Regions from separate parts of the Pseudomonas sp. SWRI51 genome, predicted to be linked through region 2. Evidence: predicted binding sites of a transcription regulator. Region 2 holds the regulator's gene; each other region holds the start of a gene.
The links. The regulator FliA, encoded in region 2, starts transcription of late flagellar genes. The targets are predictions, from matches to a motif close to CTAAAGTTTNNNNNNNNNNNGCCGNTAA.
Positions count from the first base shown of each region.

Region 1: the regulator FliA is predicted to act here: its motif matches at 3,095-3,122, upstream of HU720_RS14790 (methyl-accepting chemotaxis protein).
Region 3: the regulator FliA is predicted to act here: its motif matches at 2,703-2,730, upstream of flgM (flagellar biosynthesis anti-sigma factor FlgM).

Region 1 is NZ_JABWRG010000047.1:3,127-8,348, forward strand. Features, by position in the region: gene HU720_RS14785 (LysR family transcriptional regulator) at 1-787, opposite strand, end outside; gene HU720_RS14790 (methyl-accepting chemotaxis protein) at 908-3,055, opposite strand; gene HU720_RS14795 (Na+/H+ antiporter family protein) at 3,312-4,631, shown strand; gene HU720_RS14800 (FecR family protein) at 4,642-5,222, opposite strand, start outside.
Region 2 is NZ_JABWRG010000051.1:21,647-26,868, forward strand. Features, by position in the region: gene flhF (flagellar biosynthesis protein FlhF) at 1-836, shown strand, start outside; gene fleN (flagellar synthesis regulator FleN) at 950-1,783, shown strand; gene fliA (RNA polymerase sigma factor FliA) at 1,780-2,520, shown strand; gene HU720_RS15495 (chemotaxis response regulator CheY) at 2,627-3,001, shown strand; gene HU720_RS15500 (protein phosphatase CheZ) at 3,024-3,812, shown strand; gene HU720_RS15505 (chemotaxis protein CheA) at 3,825-5,222, shown strand, end outside.
Region 3 is NZ_JABWRG010000033.1:16,516-21,737, reverse strand. Features, by position in the region: gene HU720_RS12300 (MFS transporter) at 1-882, shown strand, start outside; gene HU720_RS12295 (flagellar brake protein) at 1,013-1,756, opposite strand; gene HU720_RS12290 (flagellar protein FlgN) at 1,837-2,304, opposite strand; gene flgM (flagellar biosynthesis anti-sigma factor FlgM) at 2,353-2,667, opposite strand; gene flgA (flagellar basal body P-ring formation chaperone FlgA) at 2,853-3,602, opposite strand; gene HU720_RS12275 (chemotaxis protein CheV) at 3,666-4,595, shown strand; gene cheR (protein-glutamate O-methyltransferase CheR) at 4,645-5,222, shown strand, end outside.

The DNA.
Region 1 (5,222 bases), on a different contig from region 2:
GGCGGGTCAGCTGCGGTTCGCCGAAGGGCAGGATGGTCGCCGCCGGAAGCCGCTGCAGGTCATCATCACTGACCGGGATCACCGCCACGCCCAGGCCCATCGCGGCCATGTGTGCCAGCGCCTCCTGGCTGTCCAGCTCCATCTGCTCGCTGACCTGCAAGCGCTGACGGCGCAGCTCCTGCTCGATCTGCCGGCCGGCCCAGGCGCGCTTGTCAAAACGCAGGAACGGCAGGTTGGCCAGTAGCTCCGGCAGGCTTTGGCCGGCATGCTCGGAGCTGGCGATGGCCCAGAATCGATCCTCGAACAAGGCGGTGTACTGCAAGCTCTGCGGGTAGGGGCTTACCGGTTCGGTGGTAATCGCCGCGTCCAGCTCGCCGTCTTCGACGCGCCTGGCAAGCTCGGCAGACATACCCGACACCACGCTTACGTGCAGCAGCGGATGGTGCGCCTTGATCCATACCAGCGCCTTGGGCAGGCGCCGCGCCAGGACGGTGTGAATCGCGCCGATACGCAGCCGCCCGCGCAGGCTCGGGCCGCTGGCAAGGGTGTCGGCCAGCTCGTCGTAGGCGGCCAGGATGCTCTCGGCGCGAGCCACTGCCAGTTGCCCGGCTTCGGTCAGCACCACTTGGCGCCGGCTACGGTCGAACAGCGCGACCTGCAGTTCGTCCTCCAGCGCCTTGATGTGCAGGCTGACCGCTGAGGGCGTGAGGCTGAGCAAGTCGGCGGCACGGGCGAAGGTGCCGTGGCGGGCAATGGTGACCAGGGTGCGCAAGGCTTTGAGGGACACGGGCAGCGGCTCCGCAATGAGCTGTTCGCAACATTGTCCGGGGCCTCTGCCGGGCTGGCAAGCAGAGGGGCAGGGAAGTGCTGCCCCGCCTGAGCGGCGCAGCACGCGCCGGGCGTTGGATCAGACGCGGAATTGATCCATCAGCCCCTGCTGCTGGTTGGCCAGGCTGTTGAGCGACTGGCTGACCCGCGCCGACTCGTTGGCCTGGCCAGACAGCGACTCGGTGACATCGCGGATGGTGGCGACGTTGTGGTTGATCTCCTCGGCCACCGCGCTTTGCTCCTCGGCAGCGCTGGCAATCTGCAGGTTCATGTCGGTGATCACCGTCACGGCCTGGCCGATGCGCTGCAAGGCGGTGACCGCCTGGCCAACCTGCTCGACGCCGCCCTGGGCCTGGCGGTGGCTGCTGTCCATGGCACCTACCACTTCCTGGGTGCCCGCTTGCAGGGCTTCGATGACCTGGCGGGTTTCCTCCACCGACTCCTGGGTGCGACGGGCCAGGTTGCGGACTTCGTCGGCGACCACGGCAAAGCCGCGCCCGGCTTCACCGGCGCGGGCGGCTTCGATGGCTGCGTTGAGGGCCAGCAGGTTGGTCTGTTCGGCAATCGAGCGGATCACCTCAAGCACTGAACCGATCTTCTCGCTGTTGAGTGCCAGCCCTTCGACCTGGCCCATGGCGTTGCTCATGTCGGCAGCCAGGGCGCCAATGCGCGTGGTGGTGTGGTCGATGACCGCCAGGCCCTCGCGGGTGGCCAGGTCGGCTTCGCGCGCGGCCTGGGCTGCCTGGGCGGCGCTGCGCGCGACATCCTGGGCGGTGGCGCTCATTTCGTGGGAGGCAGTGGCCACCTGGTCGACCTGGCGGTACTGCTGCTCCATGCCGGCGCTGGTTTCAGCGGCAATGGCGGCGGACTGGTCGGCGGTACTGCGCGCCGCCTGCACCGAACGTTTCACGTCGGCGATGATCGGCTGCAGCTTGTCGAGGAAACGGTTGAACCAGCCAGCCAGCTCGCCCAGTTCGTCGTGTTTGTCGTATTGCAGGCGGCGGGTCAGGTCGCCTTCGCCGCTGGCGATGTCCTTGAGCATGGCGGCAACGCCGAGAATCGGCCGGGTTACCGTGCGCGCCATCAGCCACACCAGTAACAGGCCGAGAATCGCCGCGCCAAGGCCCAGCCCCAGTTCCAGCAGGGTGCCGCTGGTATTGAGCGCATCCAGCTCCTGCTTGAGCGCGTCAGCGGGGCCCGTGAGCACGCTGTCCGGCACCTGCAGTAAAACGCCCCACGGTTTGGCGCCTGGGATCGGCTCAAAGGCCGCCAGCACTTTCAACTGTTGCTGATGGTGCAGCACCTGCAGCTTGCCGTCAGCCAGCTTGCGTACCAGTTCAGCGCCTTGGGCGCTGTCGACCTGGTCGAGACGCTGGGCCAGTTTGTCGGCGTCGGCGCTGTAGCCTGCCAGCAACCCGACTGGGCTGAGGATGCCGACGGTGGTGCGGCCTTGGTACAGGCTGCGGCTGGCCGATTCGCTCAGGGCTTGCAGGCTGTTGAGGTTGATGTCGATGGACAGCGTGGCGATTACCTTGCCGTCGCTCTTGAGCGGGAAGACGATGCTGGTCATCAGCACGCGCTGCCCGTCGATGTCATAGAAGTAGGGCTCTACCACGCATACCTGCCCGGTGCTGCGCGGGCATACCCACCACGTGTTGGCTGGCTGGCCGCTGGGGCCGACCTCGGTATTGGCCATGTCCAGTTCAGGCAAGGCCATCGAGGTCAGTTGGCCGGCACGCGGTTGTGACCAGTACAACGCGAAGCGGCCGGTTTCGTTGCTGCCAAGCGCCGCCTGCCCGGCGAACAGCGTGTCCTTGCCATCCAGCGCACCGGGCTCGAACACCAGCGACAGGCCGAGCAGGTCGGGGTTGGCCTGCAGGGCGGCGCGCACCTGCGCGGTCATGTCCTGGCGCAGATCGTAGGCGTCGAGAAAGCGCTTTTCTGCCTGCTCGCGCAGGAACAGCACTTGGCGGGCGAAGCCTGCACCGTACTGATAGGCGTCCATGAACTGGCGACGGATATTCAGTGCCTGCACCTCGCCCTGGGCTTCGATACGCGCCTGGGCCGATTCACCCAGCATCTTGGTGCTGCTGGCCTTGACCAGGTCGGAGCTGTGGTCCATGCGGTACAGCGACAGGCCGACCAGCAAGGTGACGATGCCGGCCAGGCACAACCCGGCCAGCAGGGTGATTTTCCATTGAATCGAGAGTTGTCGCAGCGCAGGCATGGGGGCAAATCCCTTCTGATAATTTTAATGCTGCCGATTGTATCGGCGATGCTCGGTTTTTCTTGATTGAACGTTCAATCAGTTCTCTGCGACTTTGGTCGCGTCCTACAACAAAGCGCGACGGATACGGCTTTGACTTCTGTTATTTCGTGCTTCAGAGTGTGCGCCCTTCATAACAAGATCCCCCTGTTCCGGCCGCTGCCTGTGTGCAGCCTGGCGCCGGACGCTTTTCTTTTGTCTGTCGAACGAGGTTTTCATGAATGCAGTGATAGCTGCGGTAGGGCTCATGCTGATCATGAGTTTGTCCCGCGTGCATGTGGTCATCGCGCTGATTGTCGGTGCCATGGCCGGCGGCCTGGTGGGCGGGCTGGGCATCGAGGGCACCCTGAAAGCCTTCAACGGTGGCCTGGGCGGTGGTGCGACGGTTGCGCTGTCCTACGCATTGCTGGGCGCTTTTGCCGTGGCGATCGCCAAGTCGGGGCTGGCCCACGCGCTGGCCGATTGGATGTTGGCCAAGGTCGACCGTCAGGGGGCGCAAAACGCGCGCATGGTGAAATGGCTGATCATCGGCCTGATGCTCCAAGTGGCGGTGGCGTCGCAGAACGTGCTGCCGATTCATATTGCGTTCATCCCGTTGCTGATCCCGCCGCTGCTGTACGTGATGACGCGCCTGCGTATCGACCGGCGGCTGATTGCCTGTGTGGTGACCTTCGGCCTGATCACCCCGTACATCTTCCTGCCGGTAGGTTTCGGTAATATTTTCCTCAACGAAATTCTGCTGGCCAACGTCAGCCGCGCAGGCGTCGATGTCAGTGGCGTCAATGTCACCCACGCGATGGCCATTCCGGCTGCAGGCATGCTGTTCGGCCTGCTGGTAGCGGTGTTCATCAGCTACCGCAAGCCCCGCGACTATGACTTGGAACGGGTCGAGCAGGTCGAGCAGGTGAGCATGCAGTACCAGCCACGCACCTTGCTGGTGGCAGCCCTGGGCATCGTCGTCGCCTTTGTGGTGCAGCTATGGCTGGGTTCGATGATCATTGGCGCGATGGTCGGCTTTCTGGTGTTCTCGCTGTCGGGCATCGTGCGCTGGAAAGACAGCGACGACGTGTTCACCGAAGGCATGAAGATGATGGCGATGATCGGCTTCATCATGATCGCCGCCTCAGGCTTTGCCGAGGTGCTCAAGGCGACGGGCGAAGTGAAGGGGCTGGTCGAGGCGTCGGCGCAGTGGATCGGCCACAGCAAGGGCGTGGGTGCGCTGCTGATGTTGCTGGTGGGCCTGCTGGTAACCATGGGGATCGGTTCGTCGTTCTCCACCGTGCCGATTCTGGCGGCGATCTTCGTGCCGCTGTGCGTGCAGCTTGGTTTTGACCCTATTGCCACGGTATGCATTGTCGGCACCGCCGGGGCATTGGGCGACGCGGGGTCGCCCGCTTCGGACTCAACCCTGGGCCCCACCTCGGGCCTGAATGTCGATGGGCAGCACCATCACATCTGGGACACCGTGGTGCCCACCTTCATCCACTACAACCTGCCACTGCTGGGCTTTGGTTGGTTGGCGGCGATGATGCTGTAACGCGCGCGGGTCAGCCGCGGTTGGGCGGCGGGACGATGCGATTGAGCACGGTGCTGCCGTCCTTGCTGCGGGTGAGGTACACCGGCAATACCTTGGGCAGCGTATCGACCAGCCGGGCAACTTCACGGGTGTTGTAGATGCCGCTGATGCGGATGCGCGCAGTGCTGTCATCCGCCAGCAACAGCGGTTTTTCGAGGTAGCGATTGATCACGGGCAGTGCCTGACGCAGGCTCAGGTTGTCCAGTACCAGCTTGCCACTGCGCCAGGCGAGGGCGTTGTCATAGTCGTCGCTTTGCGCCAGGTGCGGCTCGAAGTCGCCCATTTGGTAGGTGGCCTGCATGCCTGGGCCAAGGCGGTAGCCGCCGCTGTCACCGTCACTGCTGACCAGCACCGAGCCTTCAACCAGGGTCACCTTGACCTGGTCATCGTACTTCCACACGTTGAACTGCGTACCGGTCACCCGTGTCTGGCCGTTGCCGGCACGGACGATGAAGGGGTGGCTGCTGTCGTGCGTCACCTTGAAGAACGCCTCGCCCTTGATCAGCGTGACGCGGCGCTCGTCCTTGAAATTGAGGTAGCGCAGTTCGCTGT
Region 2 (5,222 bases):
AGCAGGCCAACCTGTGGCGCCGTTTGCAGCGCCTGGGCTTGTCCGGCGGGCTGGCCCGTGAACTGCTCGAACTGACCGCTGGCATCGAAGAGCCGCGCCAAGCCTGGCGCATGGTGCTTGCGCACTTGGCGCGCATGATCGAAGTGCCGCAGATCGAACCGATCGAGGAGGGCGGGGTCATCGCCATGGTCGGCCCGGCCGGCATGGGCAAGACTACCACCCTGGCCAAGCTGGCTGCGCGCTACGTGCTCAAGTACGGCGCCAACAACCTGGCCCTGGTGAGCATGGACAGCTTCCGTATCGGCGCCCAGGAGCAGCTCAAGACCCTTGGGCGCATCCTCAACGTCTCGGTAACCTACGTCGACCCGGGCGAGTCCCTGGCCCAGGCGCTAGAGCCGCTGCTGCGCAAGCGTGTGGTGCTGATCGACACCGCCGGCCTGCAAGCCAGCGACCCGGCACTGCGCATGCAGCTCGAAACGCTGGCAGGGCGAGGCATTGCCTCGAAGAATTATCTGGTCATGGCCACCACCAGCCAGAAACAGGTGCTGACCGCCGCCTACCACAGCTACAAGCGCTGCGGCCTGGCCGGTTGCATCCTGACCAAGCTCGATGAAACGGCCTGCCTCGGCGAAGTGCTGAGCCTGGCCATCAGCCATGAGTTGCCGATTGCCTATCTGACCGATGGCCCGCGCATCCCTGAAGACCTGCAACTGCCGCGCAAGCACCAACTGGTGAGCCGCGCCGTCAGTGTGCAGATGCAAGACGAGCCCAGCGAGGAGGCCATGGCCGACATGTTCGCTGATCTCTACCACAACCCTGGCAAGCGGGTGGGTTGAGGTGAAAACGGTAAAAAGTACCTACATCATGGGGTTGCCCGGCAGATCCGTGGCGTCGAGCGTTCAGCCTCCTGAGTGGCCTGGGTTCAAGCGAGACAAGGTAATCAGAAGACATGGGTAGCATGCATCCCGTACAGGTGATCGCCGTCACCGGTGGTAAAGGTGGCGTCGGCAAGACCAACGTTTCAGTGAACCTGTCCCTGGCACTGGCCGAGCTCGGCCGCCGGGTCATGCTGCTTGATGCCGACCTGGGCCTGGCCAATGTCGACGTGCTGCTCGGTCTGACCCCCAAACACACCCTTGCCGATGTCATGGAAGGGCGCTGTGAGCTGCGCGATGTGCTGCTGCAGGGGCCAGGTGGGGTACGTATCGTCCCGGCTGCCTCCGGCACGCAGAGCATGGTGCACCTGGCGCCGGCCCAGCACGCTGGCCTGATTCAGGCGTTCAGCGATGTTGGCGACAATCTCGATGTGCTGGTCATCGACACCGCTGCCGGCATCGGTGACTCGGTAGTCAGTTTTGTGCGCGCCGCGCAGGAAGTGCTGCTGGTGGTGTGCGACGAGCCTACCTCGATCACCGACGCCTACGCCCTGATCAAGCTGCTCAACCGCGATTACGGCATGAACCGCTTCCGCGTGCTGGCCAACATGGCACAAAGCCCGCAGGAAGGGCGCAACCTGTTTGCCAAGTTGACCAAGGTCACGGACCGCTTCCTCGACGTCGCCCTACAATACGTCGGCGCCGTGCCTTACGACGAATGCGTTCGCAAGGCGGTGCAGAAGCAGCGGGCGGTCTATGAGGCCTTCCCTCGGTCCAAGTGTGCGCTGGCTTTCAAGGCCATCGCGCAGAAGGTCGATAGCTGGCCGCTGCCTGCCAACCCGCGTGGGCATCTGGAGTTTTTCGTCGAGCGTCTGGTGCAGCCGACCAGTGCGGGGCCAGTACTATGAATTCGAGCGGTTTCAAGATGTACAGCAAGGCGTCCAAGGACGCGCAGTACGAGCTGGTTGAACGCTACGCGCCGCTGGTCAAACGCATCGCCTATCACCTGCTGGCGCGTCTGCCGGCCAACGTGCAGGTCGAAGACCTCATCCAGGCCGGCATGATCGGCCTGCTGGAAGTGGCCAACAAGTATGACGCCAGCAAGGGCGCCAGCTTCGAAACCTACGCCGGTATCCGCATCCGCGGAGCGATGCTCGACGAGGTCCGCAAAGGTGACTGGGCGCCACGTTCGGTGCATCGAAATACGCGCATGGTCAGTGATGCAATGCGCTGTGTTGAAGCAAGAACTGGCCGTGACGCTAAAGATCACGAGGTTGCTGCCGAACTCCAATTGAGTCTCGATGATTACTACGGGATTCTGAACGATACCTTGGGCAGCCGACTGTTCAGTTTCGACGACCTTTTGCAGGACGGCGAACATGAAGGGTTGCACGAGGATGGAGTGAGCGGACAGCTTGAGCCATCGCGTGATCTGGAAGACGAGCGCTTCCAGCGTGCCCTGGCCGATGCGATCGCCAACCTGCCGGAGCGCGAGCGCCTGGTACTGGCGCTGTACTACGACGAAGAGCTGAACCTCAAGGAAATCGGTGAGGTCCTGGGGGTCAGCGAATCGCGTGTCAGCCAGTTGCACAGCCAATGTGCAGCTCGGCTGCGCAGCCGCCTTGGGGAATGGCGCGCGCGTTGAACCCAGGTTCAGTGCAGTCGTTTATTTTTGTAGTGCCGAATTGATTGAGCGCGCGCTCGGCGCCGAGCGCGTTAAAGACTGCTTGGAGGTCTAATTGAACAAAGACATGAAAATCCTCATCGTTGACGACTTTTCGACGATGCGGCGGATCATCAAGAACCTGTTGCGTGATCTGGGCTTCACCAATGTCAAGGAAGCCGATGACGGCAACACGGCACTGCCGATGCTCCATAGCGAGAACTTCGACTTCCTCGTGACCGACTGGAACATGCCTGGCATGACCGGTATCGACCTGTTGCGCGCAGTGCGCGCCGACGAGCGCCTCAAGCACCTTCCCGTGCTGATGGTGACCGCCGAAGCCAAGCGCGAGCAGATCATTGAAGCGGCCCAGGCCGGCGTCAACGGTTACGTGGTCAAGCCTTTCACCGCCCAGGCGCTGAAAGAAAAGATCGAAAAGATCTTCGAACGCGTCAACGGCTGAGCCACGTCAGGGGGCGCAAGCAATGGAGTCAACCAACAACTCTTTGGGTGAGTTTGAAACGACCCTGAAGAAGCATGCCCAGGAACTGGTCGAGAGCCTCGAGCGCGGCCGGTTCGGTGATGCCGTGCAGCTTATTCACCAACTGAACCAGACCCGCGACCGCGGGCTGTATCAGGAAGTCGGCAAGCTCACACGCGAATTGCACAGCGCAATCGTCAACTTCCATATCGACCCGGCAACGCCGCAGGCCGAGGAAGTGTCGCAGATCACTGACGCCACCGAGCGCCTCTCCTATGTGGTTCGCCTCACTGAAGGCGCGGCCAACCGCACCATGGACCTGGCCGAGGCGTGCACCCCGGTGCTCAACGACCTGGCCAGCGAGGCGCGCAGCTTGTCCACCGACTGGCAGCGCTTCATGCGCCGCGAAGTGGAAGCGACGGAGTTCCGTGAATTGGTCAAGCGTGTCGACAGTTTCCTGACGCATAGCGCTGAAGGTAACCAGAAAGTCGCCGGCCACCTCAACGAGATTGTCCTGGCTCAGGACTATCAGGACCTCACCGGTCAAGTGATCAAGCGCGTCACTGCGCTGGTTACCGAAGTTGAAAGCAACCTGCTCAAGCTCGTGCTCATGGCCAGTCAAGTCGATCGGTTTGCCGGTATCGAACATGACCACGAGCAGCTGCGTGCTGAAAAAGATGAAGAAAAACATCCAACTCGGGGTGAAGGTCCGCAGATTCATGCCGATAAGCGTGAAGACGTCGTGTCCAGCCAGGACGATGTTGACGATTTGCTGTCCAGCCTGGGTTTTTAAGGAGCACGTTTAATGAGCTTCGGCGCCGATGAAGAAATCCTTCAGGATTTCCTGGTAGAAGCCGGCGAAATCCTCGAGCTTTTGTCCGAGCAGCTGGTCGAGCTGGAAAGCCGACCGGACGATGCGGACTTGCTCAATGCGATTTTCCGCGGTTTCCACACTGTTAAAGGGGGCGCCGGCTTCCTTCAGCTCAACGAGTTGGTGGAGTGCTGCCATATCGCGGAGAACGTCTTCGACATCTTGCGCAAAGGTGAGCGCCGGGTCGACGCCGAGCTGATGGACGTGGTGCTCGAAGCACTCGACACGGTCAACAGCATGTTCAGCCAGGTGCGCGAGCGCACCCAGGTTACCCCCGCTACCCGTGAGCTGCTGGCGGCGCTGTCGCGCCTTGCCGAGCCGGGTAGCGCGGCACCTGCACCTGTGGTCGAGCCTGAGCCTGTGGTCGAGGCCGCTGCTGAGGCGGACATCACCGACACCGAGTTCGAGCAATTGCTCGATTCGCTCGACGCGGTCAAGGCCCAAGCTGCCCAAAGCGAGCAGGCGCAAGGCCAGGCAGTCAGCGCCGAAGGTGACGAGATCACCGATTCGGAGTTTGAATCGCTGCTTGACCAGTTGCACGGCAAAGGCCAGTTCTCGGCACCCGCCGTGGCCAGCGCTCCCGCTGCCGCTCCGGCCGCCGGCAGCGATGAAATCACCGATGACGAGTTCGAGTCGCTGCTCGACCAGTTGCACGGCAAAGGCACCTTCGCCGTTGACGCGCTGCCGGCTGCAAGCGCAGCGCCTGCTGGCGCCACCGCCAGCGGTGACGAAATCAGCGAGCATGAATTCGAAGCGCTGCTGGACCAGTTGCACGGCAAAGGCAAATTTGCCGCCGACGCCGTTGCCGCCGAAGCGCCTGCTGCAGCTGCAGCGGTAGCCGCAGCGCCCAAGGCTGAAGCCAAGCCGGCACCGGCTGCCGCACCCGCACCGGCCCCAGCTGCCAAACCTGCCGCCGCCGCAGCGCCTGCTGCAGCTCCGGCCCGCGCCCCGGCACCTGCTGGCGAGAAACACGGTGCCAGCGAAGCGGAAACCACCGTACGGGTCGATACCGCACGCCTGGACGAGATCATGAACATGGTCGGCGAACTGGTGCTGGTGCGTAACCGCCTGGTGCGCCTGGGCCTGAACAGCGGCGACGAGGCCATGTCCAAGGCCGTCTCCAACCTCGATGTGGTCACTGCCGACCTGCAGACCGCGGTCATGAAGACGCGCATGCAGCCGATCAAGAAGGTCTTCGGGCGCTTCCCGCGTCTGGTTCGCGACCTGGCGCGCCAGCTCAAGAAAGAGATCAACCTGGAGCTGGTCGGCGAAGAGACCGACCTGGACAAGAACCTGGTCGAGGCCTTGGCCGACCCGCTGGTCCACTTGGTG
Region 3 (5,222 bases), on a different contig from region 2:
GTGCACCCGCAGCTTGGCCCGGAACTGCTGATGCTGGTGGCCATGTGCTTTGCCCTGTGCCTGGTGCCAGTGGCCATGACCCGGCGCATTCACCCGGCGGCCTTGCGCCCGGCGCCGATGGACCCGAAGTTTTTCATCAAGCGAGTGCCGCAGTCGTTGTCGACGGTGTTGGGTGCAGGGCTGATCGTGGGGTCTTTCTACGGCTTGGCGCCGGTGTATGCAGCCAGCCAGGGGCTTAGCACCGAACAGATCGGTCTGTTCATGGGTAGCTGCATTTTTGCAGGCCTGGTGGTGCAGTGGCCGCTGGGTTGGCTGTCGGACCGCTATGACCGTGCGGTGCTGATCCGCAGCGTGGCCATTGGCCTGGCCCTGGCCTCGGCGCCCTTGGCGATTCTGCCTGGCGTGCCGCTCGAACTGCTGTTCGGCATTGGCTTTGTCATCTCGCTGCTGCAGTTCTGCCTGTATCCGCTGGCCGTGGCGTTTTCCAATGACCACGTCGAAAGCGAGCGGCGTGTATCACTGACCGCGATGCTGTTGGTGACCTACGGGGTAGGCGCCTGTATCGGGCCGTTGGCTGCGGGTGTGCTGATGAAGCTGCTGGGCGCGCAGATGCTCTATGCATTCTTTGTGTGTTTTGCGCTGGTGTTGGTGTGGCGTATCCGGCCCAAGGCCGTTACCGGCCTGCACCAGGTGCAGGATGCCCCGCTTGGGCACGTGGCGATGCCTGCTGCCGGTTCGCCGCTGTCGGCGGCGCTTGACCCGCGGGTGGATGAACAGACCGTGCAGGACGTGATGCAGGCGCCGGTGGCGGCTGAAGATACGGAAGAAGAGGCGCAAGAGGCTGGTGAGGTTGCGTCTGCGCAAGACCCGCAGCGCAGCTAGTTGCAGGCCGGTGATGATGGGCGCAGGTAAGAAGCAAGGCTATCGCGGGGCAAGCCCGCTCCCACAATGGTTGCCACTAGGGCCAGGTGTGGGGCGGGGTTGATCGGTGATGGGGTGGAGCGAACGGCGATCAATAATCGTCTTTGTCGAACCGGCGCGCTTCGCGCTGCAGCTGGTACACGAAGCTCTCGATCTTGCGCTGCGCCTGGCCGCTGAGGTTATGGAAGCGCACGCCGGCAAACGTGGTGTTGATGCGTTCTTCAAAATGCAGGTGGCGCAGTTCGACCATGGTGTCGGAAAGGCCCAGCGGGTTGGCCGCCTTGAAGTTCTCATACACCTGGCCCAGTTGCAGGCGGTGCTCGATATTGCCTTCGAAGCGCAGTTTGCAGCCGGTGGCCGAGATATCCAGCAGCTTGCCGCGTACAGCACCATCGCCCTTGAGGTAGGTGCCGTCGATGGCCACATCGACCAGTTGCGAAAGCTTGAGTGCAGCGCGGAATGCATTACGGCGCTGGTGGTAGACCACTTCTTCCGGCAGCGGGCCGCGGTAGCAGCGGTGGCCGTCGATCTCGGTGATGGTCAGCGGGGTGTTGCTCTCCCAGGCGATGCGCACACCGTCATGGAAGCCTTCGACGCGAAACGGCTCGCCGTTCTCGATGAATTTTTCGCCATCGCGGGGGATCATTTCGTCAAGCGCCACCACACCGGTGTCGCGGTCGACGTGCACCACGTAGCTCTGGAACCGTTGACTGCGCTCAGGGAAGCTGATGATCAGCGGGTCGTGGCTTTCCAGCAACTGGCGCAGGTTGGCCGCAATCTCCAAAGGGGTACTGAGCACCTTCGGTGGCTGGGGGGCATCGGTCTCATTGAACACGGGTAATCAATCTCCAGGCAAAAGCTACACACGCAAGAAAGGCATTTTGCCAGTATGTTCCGTGCCTTGAATACTATTAATCACACTTGGCTGAGGGCCCGGGGCTTGGCCATCGGCGAGGTGGCGCCACGGCTGTCGTACAGCGACGGAGAATCGCCACCGTTGAGGATGCGGATCTGGTTGGCCGTGGCGTTCTGCTGCATCTGGATAATCCGCCCGTTGGTCTCGTTGACCTTCTGGCAGGCATCCATCAGCTGCGTCAGCACGTCGAGCTGCTGCATGATCAGTTCGCCATTGGGCGACTGCGCCGCGACTGCCTGCACACCGGCACGATCAGCACTTAGGCCGAGGCTGGTGAGCACGTGGTTGCGGCGCTGCCCCTGCTGTTCGAGCAACACGATCAATGACTGTTTGCGTGCCAGGATCTGCTCCAGCACGGGCATGTCGCGGCCATGCAGCGCCACTGCTTCCTTTTGTAGAAGGTCGAGCAGTTCGTGCGTGGGGGCGATGTCGTCTTCGATCAGTTGCAGCAGGGTTGTGTCGTGCATGGCTAACTCTTGGCTATGTTGCGTCCTTGAAGTCAGCGCGCCGGAGCGTTAGCGCTGCGCTTCGAATTGGAGCAGTTTACCGGCGACCCGGCCGGCATCGACCTGGTAGCTGCCGTCTGCGATGGCCTGCTTCAACTCGGCCACGCGGGCGCTGTTGACGGTAGGCTGGTCGCGCAGCTTATCGCTGATCTTTTGCAACTGCTGAGCCTCTTGGCTGAAATGAACCGTTTCGCCGCTTTCGCTGGCGCGCACTGGCGTTTCACCAGTTGGCGCGGCTTTCTCGCTGCTGCCGTTGGCGGCAGTGCCACGCACGCCGCCTGCAACCGACGGAGAATTATTCAAACGACTGAAGTCGATGACCATGATCAGAACCTCTGGGTATTTGGACGCATGCCTTGTTTTCGGCCAACCCGAAACAAACTTTAGGCGCGAATACGCGACCGCTTGTCTGCTCGCATGCATGACCCGATTTCTGACCTAGTTTAGGGGGCGCGGTTCCGCCCCGCCAGTCTTCTGTCGTTTGCCGGCATCTGTTTGCCGGCCAGTGGTTACATTGACACCTCGACCTGGCCCGGCCCGGTCACCCGCGCCTTGACTACACGTTTTGAATTGAGATTGCGCACACGGATCTGCTCCTGCAGCCCGCCCTTGGTCAGGGCCTCGCCTGGCATGCGTACGCTCAGGCTGCCGCTGCGGGCAATGATTACCACCTGGTCACCTTTGCGAACTACTTCGGCCTGCTCCAGGTGAACTTGGGTCAGCACTTGGTCGACCACCACCGGGCGAATCAGCTTCATGCCCAGGGCCTGGTCCAGTTGGGTCAGATACCCAGGCCCCAGGGTGCCGACATCGCGCTCACGCAGGCCTACGTCGGCATCGCTGATCACGCTTTCGCGGCGCAGCGGGCGGGTCATTACCACCACGTCGCGCAGCAGCCGCACCTGGGCCGGGACAAACACCGTCCATGGCGAGCTGCCATCGCAACGCACCTTCACCGTGACTCGCCCCAAAGGCGTGGTGCTTTCCAGGGACGCGTCAAGTTGCTGGCTACACTGCGGCATGCGCAGGCGCGGGTCGAGGTTGTTCACCTGGATCTCGTAACGGCCTTGGGTCTGGGTGGTCGCCAGATAATCTTCGACTGTGAATTCAAGAAACCCTTGGGTGACACCGATAAGCTGTTCAGGCAAGGTGAACGCGTCCGCCTGCGGCTGAAGGCCAGGCGCTACTACGCACAGCGCGGCAAGCGAGCCGGTCAGCCAGTGCGTCAGTCGTCGGGAAAATGTCGTTTTCGTGTACATGGTGCTCAAAAAAGCAATCCCCGTGCCGACTTGGTACGCAGGCAATCGTTGAAGGAGTCCGGCATGGCTGGAGTAATGGATTCGGTCAACCAGCGCACACAGCTGGTGGGGCAGAATCGCCTGGAGCTGCTGTTGTTTCGCCTCAATGGCGACCAGCTCTATGGCATCAATGTATTCAAGGTCCGCGAGGTGCTGCAGTGCCCGGCGCTGACCTTGCTGCCCAAGGCGCACCCTGTGGTGCGTGGGGTGGCCAACATTCGCGGGGCGACCATTCCGATTCTGGACCTGTCGATGGCCACCGGCTTGCCGGGCCTGCGTGAAGAACTGCGCAACAGTTTCGTGATCATCACCGAGTACAACACCAAGACCCAAGGCTTCCTGGTGCATTCGGTGGAGCGCATCGTCAACATGAACTGGGAAGAGATCCACCCGCCACCCAAGGGTACCGGGCGTGACCATTACTTGACGGCAGTCACTCGGGTCGATAACCGCATGGTTGAAATTATCGACGTGGAAAAAGTGCTTGCCGAGGTTTCGCCGTCGTCACAACAGGTCTCGGCCGGTGTGGTGGATGCCGAGGTTGCCGACAAGGCGGTGTTGCTGCGGGTACTGACGGTCGACGATTCGTCGGTGGCGCGCAAGCAGGTCAGCCGTTGTCTGCAAACGGTCGGCGTGGAGGTGGTGGCGCTGAACGACGGTCGCCAGGCGCTGGACTACCTGCGCAAGCTGGTCGATGAAGGCAAACGGCCAGAAGACGAGTTTTTGATGATGATTTCCGACATTGAAATGCCGGAAATGGACGGCTATACCCTCACATCAGAGATTCGTAGCGATCCACGCATGCAAAAACTGCACATCTGCCTGCATACTTCGCTGTCCGGGGTATTCAACCAGGCGATGGTGAAAAAGGTCGGGGCTGATGACTTCCTGGCCAAGTTCAGGCCGGACGACCTTGCCCAACGGGTAGTCGACCGGATCAAGGCAACTCATTGAAACAGCCGGGGCTCGCCCCGGCGTTAGCGAATAGAAAGAGGCGGCAGCTGTGTCTACGGGTAATTTGGATTTCGAACAGTTCCGGGTCTTCCTGGAAAAAGCCTGTGGCATCCTGCTGGGCGAGAATAAGCAGTATCTGGTCTCCAGCCGTCTCAACAAGCTGATGGAGCAACAGGGTATCAAGTCGTTGGGTGAACTGGTGCAGCGCATCCAGACCCAACCGCGCAGCGGTTTGCGCGAGCAGGTGGTCGACGCCATGACCACCAACGAAACCCTGTGGTTCCGCGACAGCTATCCATTCGAAGTGCTCAAGAACAAGGTCATCCCCGAGTTCATCAAGGGCAACCCAGGCCAGCGCCTGCGTATCTGGTCGGCGGCGTGCTCGTCCGGCCAGGAGCCTTACTCCATCTCGATGACCATCGATGAGTTCGAGCGCGGCAACCTCGGGCAGCTGAAAATGGGCGCGCAGATCGTTGCCACCGACTTGTCTGGCTTGATGCTCAACAACTGCAAGACTGGCGAATACGACAGCCTTGCCATTGCACGGGGCTTGTCCCAGGAGCGCCTGCAGCGCTATTTCGACCCGAAAGGGCCGGGCCGCTGGGCGATCAAGGCGCCGATCCGCAA